2 regions of the Sphingomonas hankookensis genome follow, and region 2 is predicted to be linked to the other one. Evidence: riboswitches for the same ligand, from Rfam matches in the RefSeq annotation. Region 2 holds a riboswitch; the other holds the start of a gene.
The links. A riboswitch is a leader RNA that binds a small molecule or an ion and turns the genes downstream of it on or off. The one in region 2 is predicted to bind cobalamin.
Positions count from the first base shown of each region.

Region 1 (3,715 bases), 1.5 Mb from region 2:
CCAGCACCACCGCCAGCAGCCGCAGCGCAAGGTCGGTGCCCGGCACCGCCACCACCTGCGCCGGATCGACGACGTCGAACGCCTGCGCCGCCGCCGCCTCCAGCGCCGCCAGTTCGCCCGGCTCGGGCAGCCGGGTCAGCCCCGGATCGAGGCTGTCGACCGGATAGGCCCAGGGCGCGATCCCGGTCGACAGGTCGATCCAGTCGTCCCCGCCGAACGCACGCGCAGCAGCGGCGACCCGGCCGCCATGCGCGCAGAATTCGGCGAGGCTTTCCATCAGTAACGGACCCGCACGCCGCCATAGGCGGCACGGCCCGGCGTGCCATACTGGAAGATGGTCTGATAGCGTTCGTCGAACAGATTCTCGACCCGGCCATAGACCTCGACCCGCTCCGTGATCGGCAACGCCGCGCGCAGGTCGGTCAGGACATAGCCGTCCAGCCGGCGGGTGTTCGACGCATTGTCGAAACTGTCGCCGACCATGGTGACGGTCGCCCCGGTCGACAGGCCGAACGCCCAGCGATAGTCCGCATTGACGGTCAGGCTGTCCGCCGGGCGCCGCTGCAGCTTGCGCCCGAAATTGGCAGTCCCGGCCGAGCGGTTCTGCGCATCCAGATAGGTATAGGCGGCGGCGACGGTGAACGCCTCGACGGGTTTCAGCTTCAGCGCGAATTCCAGCCCCTTCGCCTCGGCGCGCTGGATATTGTCATAGGTGCCGAACGGCCGCCCGGCGCAGATGCCGGTGCCGTTGGCGGGGCAGGAGATGAACGCGATCAGGTCCTTCGACGTGCGGTCGAACCAGGTCGCGCTCGCCTCGACAGCACCGTCCAGCCCACGCTGGGTGATGCCGGCGTCCCAGCCGTGCGAGCGTTCCGGGGTCAGCAGCGCGTTGCCGTATTCGCTCTGCAGCTGGTACAACGTCGGCGCCTTGAACCCTTCCGAATAGCTGGCGCGTAGCAGCGTATTGCCGCCGTTCGGCGACCAGACACCGCTGCCCGAAAACACCGTCGCTCCGCCGAACACATTATGATCGTCATGGCGCACGCCCCCGGTCAGCGTGAGGTTTTCGATCGGCGTCACCGCCAGCTGGCCATAGACCCCGAAGAGGCGCGCACGACCGGTCGTCGCCGGCCCGCCGAAGCTCGCCGTGGTGAAGCGCGACACTTCACGTTCCACGCCGAAGGTCGCGAAGACGGCGTCGGTGACGTCGAACGATCCCTGATAGTCGATCCGGTCGTTGCGCCCTTTGCCCCGGAAGGTTTCGGTCGGCGTGCCGTCGGGATCGGTGTTGGTGCGGTTGCTCGACGTATGGGCATAGCCGATGCGGTTGCGGAACCGCCCGTCGAACAGCGCGGCGTTCAGCCCGGTATAGCCGGTCCATTGCTCCGCGTTCCCGACCTCGCGGGTATCGCCGAAGCTGAACGTGGGCGCCGGAAAGCCGTCGATCTCGGTCCGGCCGTTCGAATAGAAGCCGCGCACATCGACCGAGACATTGTCGGCCAGCGCCACCGCGACGCTGCCGTTCGCGCCATAGTTGCGATAGCCGTCCTTTTCGCGTCCCGGCGCATAGGCCGAAATGCCGTCGGTGGTAAAGAACCCGCCGCCCAGGCTTGCCGATACCGCCCCCGACTTGCCCGACACGTTGGCAAAGGCCTGCCCGGTGCCGAACGATCCACCTTCCGCGCGGGCGTTGATCGCCAGTTCTTCGGTCGGCTGCCGGGTAATCAGGTTGACGACGCCGCCGATCGCCTGGCTGCCCCACAACACCGACTGCGCACCGCGCAGCACTTCGATGCGAGCGATGTTGCCGATCAGCAGATTGCCGAAGTTGAAGCCGCCGCCGGGCGACGACGGGTCGTTGAGCTTCACGCCATCGATCAGCGCGACGGTCTGATCGCTGTCGGCGCCGCGGATGTTGACGCTGGTCGTCGTGCCGATACCGCCATTGCGGGTGACGGTGACGCCGGGCGTCTGGCGCAGCAGGTCGGACACGACCACCGCCTGCCGGGTTTCGATGGTCGCGGTGTCGAGCACGGTGACCGCCTGCCCCACGGTATCGACCGGGCGTGCCTCGCGGTTCGCGGTGACGACGATCTCGTCATCGCCGTCCGCCACGCGTTCGAGGCCGGTGGTCGACTGGGCGCTCTGCGCGAAACTCGGGGTCGCTGCCAACAGGCAGGGCAGCAACAGGAAACGGGTCTTCATTCGGGTAATCCCCCTTGGCATCAAACAAGGGGACGCGCGGCGCGGGCGCCGGAACAGGCTGTTCTCCGCACGCACGACCCCCAAACGACGTCGTCACGCGAGGAAACCCTCGATCGCCCGGCACACCCCGTCCGCGCGAAGGACAACCGCGACGGGCAGGTCTCCTGGCTCGCGGGTCATCGCCTTGCCCGGCCTTCCCGGACCTTGGGTCCAGTGGCACACGGGGGAGCAAGGCTCGCCGGTCACAGTTGCGGGGGCAGCCCCGGATGGCGCGTCGCAAACGCGCTTCCGGGTTCCCTTTTCATCCCATTTCTGGGAACCTGTCGCATCCGCGCCCTTAGAGCGCATCGGGGCACAGGACAAGATGGCGACGACAACCCTGTTCGTGGGCGGCGCGCGCTCGGGCAAGAGCCGGCTGGCGCAGACGACGATGGAAGCGCTGCCGAGACCATGGACCTATCTCGCCACGGCGGAGGCGTGGGACGCGGAGATGGCCGACCGCATCACCCGCCACCGCGCGGATCGCGGACCCGGCTGGCGCACGGTCGAATGTCCGCTCGACCTGCCGCAGGCGATTGGTGCGGCTACGGGGCCGGTGCTCGTCGATTGCCTGACCTTGTGGCTGACCAATGTGATGCTGGGCGGGCATGACGTCGCGCGGCATAGCGCCGAGCTGATCGCGGCGATCGGCGCGGCGCGGCACCCGCTGATGCTGGTCAGCAACGAAGTGGGCCTGGGCATCGTGCCCGACCATCCGCTGGGCCGCGCGTTTCGCGACGAGGCGGGGCGGCTCAACCAGGCGGTGGCGGCGGCGGTCGACCGATGCTGGTTCGTGGTGGCGGGGATGGTGCTACCGCTCGCCTCCTTCTCCCCCGAAAACTGATCGTACCCCCGCGCAGGCGGGGGTCCAGAGCCAATAGCGCGCCGCCCGGTTACCCTGGATCCCCGCCTGCGCGGGGATACGTCATTGTTCCTTCACGACATTCCGCAACGGCGTCCACGCCACTTCGTACCGCGCATTATCCACCGGCCCGCTCGGCGCACGACCGTCGAACATGTTGTGGAGATACTGCATCCCCTGCCACGCCGGAAACACCTGGTCGCGCGCCGGGAACAGCCGTCGCGTCACCCCGATCATCCGCTCCAGCGCGCCGAGCGACCCGGCGCGCAACAGGCCATAGGGCTTGCCCGTCACCTCCCCCATCAACGCCGCCAGATCGCGCGCGCTGACCTCGGCGCCGGCGATCTGCAGGTTGCGCGGCGCGGCGGGGTCGAGTGCGGCGGCGGCGGTATAGGCCGCCACATCGTCCTTGGTCGTCAGCGCGAACTTCACGTCCGCGTCGCCCCAGTACAGCACGCGCCGCACCCGCCGCTGGATCAACGGCATCTGCCCGTTCAGCATGTCCGCGAACGCGCCGTTGAAGATCGACGTGGCCAGGATCGGCGCGGTGTCGATCCGCGTACGGAACGCGCGACGCAGGTCGAAATTGCGGTTCTTGCCGGTCGGCAA
Region 1 is NZ_CP117025.1:257,764-261,478, forward strand. It holds gene PPZ50_RS01295 (aminotransferase class I/II-fold pyridoxal phosphate-dependent enzyme) at 1-277, opposite strand, end outside; gene PPZ50_RS01300 (TonB-dependent receptor plug domain-containing protein) at 277-2,205, opposite strand; cobalamin riboswitch at 2,343-2,544, opposite strand; gene cobU (bifunctional adenosylcobinamide kinase/adenosylcobinamide-phosphate guanylyltransferase) at 2,570-3,088, shown strand; gene PPZ50_RS01310 (NmrA family NAD(P)-binding protein) at 3,170-3,715, opposite strand, start outside.
Region 1: linked by a shared signal. The riboswitch ahead of PPZ50_RS01300 (TonB-dependent receptor plug domain-containing protein) and the one ahead of cobW (cobalamin biosynthesis protein CobW) in region 2 are both predicted to bind cobalamin.

Region 2 (3,715 bases):
CACGATCGCCGGCATGAACCTGGTCATCCTGCGCTCTGTCTGGCGGACTTTTGCCCATGTTCGTGCAGGCGGCAGCTATGCCGAGGACGATCTTGATCTGCTATTGGGTGGGCGCGGTCTGCTTTCCAGACTGTTCAGGCCGATGTTCCGCCTCGTGAACAAAAGCTGGCATATGGCCCCGCTGGGGTTTCTGTTCGGGCTTGGGTTCGATACAGCAACCGAAGTTGCCATTCTGGGCATGTCGGCCAGCCAGGCCGCCGATGGCCTGTCGATCGGGACAATCCTGGTCCTGCCCGCCCTGTTCGCGGTCGGTATGGCCCTCATCGATACGGCGGACGGCGTGGTGATGCTGGGCGCTTATGAATGGGCCTTCGTGAAGCCGATCCGCAAGCTCTACTACAACATCACCATTACCCTGATCTCGGCCATCGTGGCGATTGTCATTGGTGGAATCGAAACGCTGGCCCTGATTGGCGACAAGCTGGCCCTTACGGGTAGGCCATGGCGGGTCGCCGCTGAACTGGGCGAAAATTTCAATGGTCTGGGCTTCGCCATCATCGGTCTTTTCGTGTTCTGCTGGCTGGCGAGTTACGCGATCTATCGCTGGAAGCGGTTCGATGAAATCGAGGTTTCGGTCGTTGCCTGACCGTCACTGCGTGGATCGTTGCGTCATACTCAGCCACGATGACCAGTCCTGCACCGTCTCAATCGATCTTGATGTCCGAATGCCGCTCGGGCTTCGCGTACATCACGGCGAGCGCGACGCGGCGATCCGGATGCTGATGGCTCGTTCCAACGGAACATTCGTTAAATCCAGAAAAAGTTGTGTCTTTGATCCGAATTCAAGGCAGGCTGCGGAAGATCTCGTCGATGCCATACGGAAACGGCTTTTCCGGATAGCGTGCAAGCCTGTCAGTCAACGGCAGGTCGAGGATATTCTCTGCATCACGTCCCGCGAGCGAACACGGTGGGCCAAGGACGGCCGCTTGGCCCTATCGGGGGCTTCCAGGATCAGAAAAGGCGTAACCGAAATAACGCTCTGGACTTATCCCTGCGATGCGATCGAGCGCCTGGCAGCCAACCCATCCGAGATAAGGCGATGGCGTAAAGAGGATGAAGCAACAACTTCAATTGGCTTGGCTGGCATTTTCGTCTAGAGCGCGCGGCGAAGGACCGGGGCAACCCGCCCTTCAATGATCGCGCCGGTGCCCCGCAAGGGGCTTAATCGGGAATGCGGTGCGGGAGCTTGCTCCCAAATCCGTGGCTGTCCCTGCAACTGTAAGCGGATAGCGCGATGCACATGCTCCTGAACACAGGAGCTGCCACTGGACAGCGCTTTGGCGCAAAGTCTGGGAAGGCGTGCATCAAGCTGTGACCCGCGAGCCAGGAGACCTGCCGGCGCACCGGTCGCTCTTGCCTGATCCAGGGGATGGTCACGGCACGGTAACTCTCCGTCTGAGCGACGAAGCTGTGCGGCTGGGGCTGCACGGCCGCGTGGTAACGGGTGCTTCATCGCGCCTGCCCGTTGCGATGCGCCGACCGGACTTGTCCGGCAAGCCCCGCCGTTTGTCGCTCTGGCGCGCGGAGGAATTGCTTGTGGCCGACCTGTCAAAGGTGCCTGTCACCATCATTACGGGCTTTCTGGGCGCGGGGAAAACCACGCTCATCAGCCATTTGATCCGCAATGCGGGCGGGCGCAGGCTGGCGGTGGTGGTCAACGAATTCGGCTCGCTGGGCGTGGATGGCCAGATTCTGGAATCTTGCGCCATTCCGGATTGCCCGGCGGAAAACATCGTAGAACTGGCCAATGGCTGCATCTGCTGCACCGTGGCGGATGACTTCATCCCCACGGTGGAAAAGCTGCTGGCGCTTGATCCGCGCCCGGATCACATCCTGATCGAGACATCGGGTCTGGCCTTGCCCAAGCCGCTGCTCAAGGCGTTTGACTGGCCCGCGATTCGTAGCCGGATCACCGTGGACGGTGTGCTGGCGCTGGCCGATGCCGAAGCGGTGGCGGCAGGCCGGTTCGCGCCCGATGTGGCCGCGCTTGACGCCCAGCGCGCCGCCGATCCCAGCATCGATCATGAGACGCCGCTTTCGGAAGTGTTCGAGGACCAGCTTGCCTGCGCCGACATGATTCTGCTGACCAAGGTTGATCTGGCAGGTCCGGAAGGTGTCGCCGCAGCGCGCGCGATCATCGCGGCGGAGCTTAGTCGCCCGGTTCCGGTGATCGAACTGACCGAAGGCGTGGTCGATCCGCGCGTGATTCTGGGCCTTGATGCCGCTGCCGAGGACGACATCGCCGCGCGCCCATCGCACCATGATGGAGATGACGACCACGAGCACGACGACTTTGACAGCACCGTCATCGCATGGGGCGAGATCGCCGATCCGGCAGTGCTTGTGGCGCGGATCGAAACGCTGGCGCGCGATCACCATATCCTGCGCGTGAAGGGCTATGCCGCCGTTGCGGGCAAGCCGATGCGGCTGCTGGTGCAGGCGGTAGGCGCGCGGGTGCGCCACCAGTACGACCGCCCGTGGCGGCCTGACGAGCCGCGCCGCACCACGCTGGTCGCCATTGCCGAGCACGATCATGTCGATGCAGACGCCATTCGCGCGGTGCTGCTGGCGTAAGGCGCGGGCCATGCACGTCATTTTCCGCGAAACGCACGGGATGGAGGAAACCGCCGTCCCGCAGGATCTGGGGCAAGAGCCTGCGGATCTGGTGGTCCTGTCCTTTTCGGACAGCGACCTGGGCGCATTCGCGGCGGCATGGCATCAGGCCCGCGCGGGCGATGTGGCGTTCCCTTCGCTGCGGCTCGCCAATCTGGCGGCGCTGATGCATCCGCTGTCGGTCGACACGTATGTCGAGCGGACACTTTCGGGTGCAAAGGCGATCCTGATCCGGCTGATCGGCGGCACGCCCTATTGGAGCTACGGGCTGCAACAGGTCGAGGCGCTGGCCCGGTCGCGCGGCATCGCCCTGGCCGTGCTGCCCGGCGACGGCTGGGAGGACGCGCGGCTGGATGCGGTTTCGACCGTGCCGGTGCCTGCATTGCGCGAACTTGCGCAGTGGTGCGATGCTGGCGGTGCAGGGGCGGCGCAGGCGGCGCTTGCCGCGCTGTCGCAGCTGGCGGGGCTGATTGATGCCCCCGCCCGGACATGCGATCCGCTGCCGATGGCGGGAGGCTGGCATCCCGGCTTTGGCGTGGTCGATCCTGAAGCCTTTGTGCGCGATCCGGCAAGGCCGCTGGTCCTGATCGTGTTCTATCGTTCTTACCTGACCGCCCACGATCTGGACCCGTTTGCCGCCCTGCATACCGCGTTCGAGCAGCGCGGTTTCGATGCATTGTCGATCTTCGTCCCCTCGCTGAAAGCCCCGCAGGTGCGCGAACAGGTGGACCGCTGGGTGCGCGGACTTGGCCCGGTAGCGATCATCAACGCTACCGCTTTTTCCGCGCGGGGCGAGGACGGCGCCACCCCGCTTGATGGCGCGGGCGTTCCCGTGTTTCAGCTGGCGCTGGCCACGTCCGGGCGCGCGGGATGGGCGGCGGCGTCGCGCGGGCTTTCCCCCGCAGACATTGCCATGCATGTGGTGCTGCCCGAAATTGACGGGCGGGTGTTTGCAGGCATCGCCAGCTTCAAGGAGGCGGGGACGCGCGATCCCGCGCTTGGCTTTGCCCGTACCATCCATCGCGCCGATGCCGGCCGGATC
Region 2 is NZ_CP117025.1:1,788,316-1,792,030, forward strand. It holds gene PPZ50_RS08465 (HoxN/HupN/NixA family nickel/cobalt transporter) at 1-646, shown strand, start outside; gene PPZ50_RS08470 (hypothetical protein) at 639-1,157, shown strand; cobalamin riboswitch at 1,187-1,414, shown strand; gene cobW (cobalamin biosynthesis protein CobW) at 1,597-2,634, shown strand; gene cobN (cobaltochelatase subunit CobN) at 2,645-3,715, shown strand, end outside.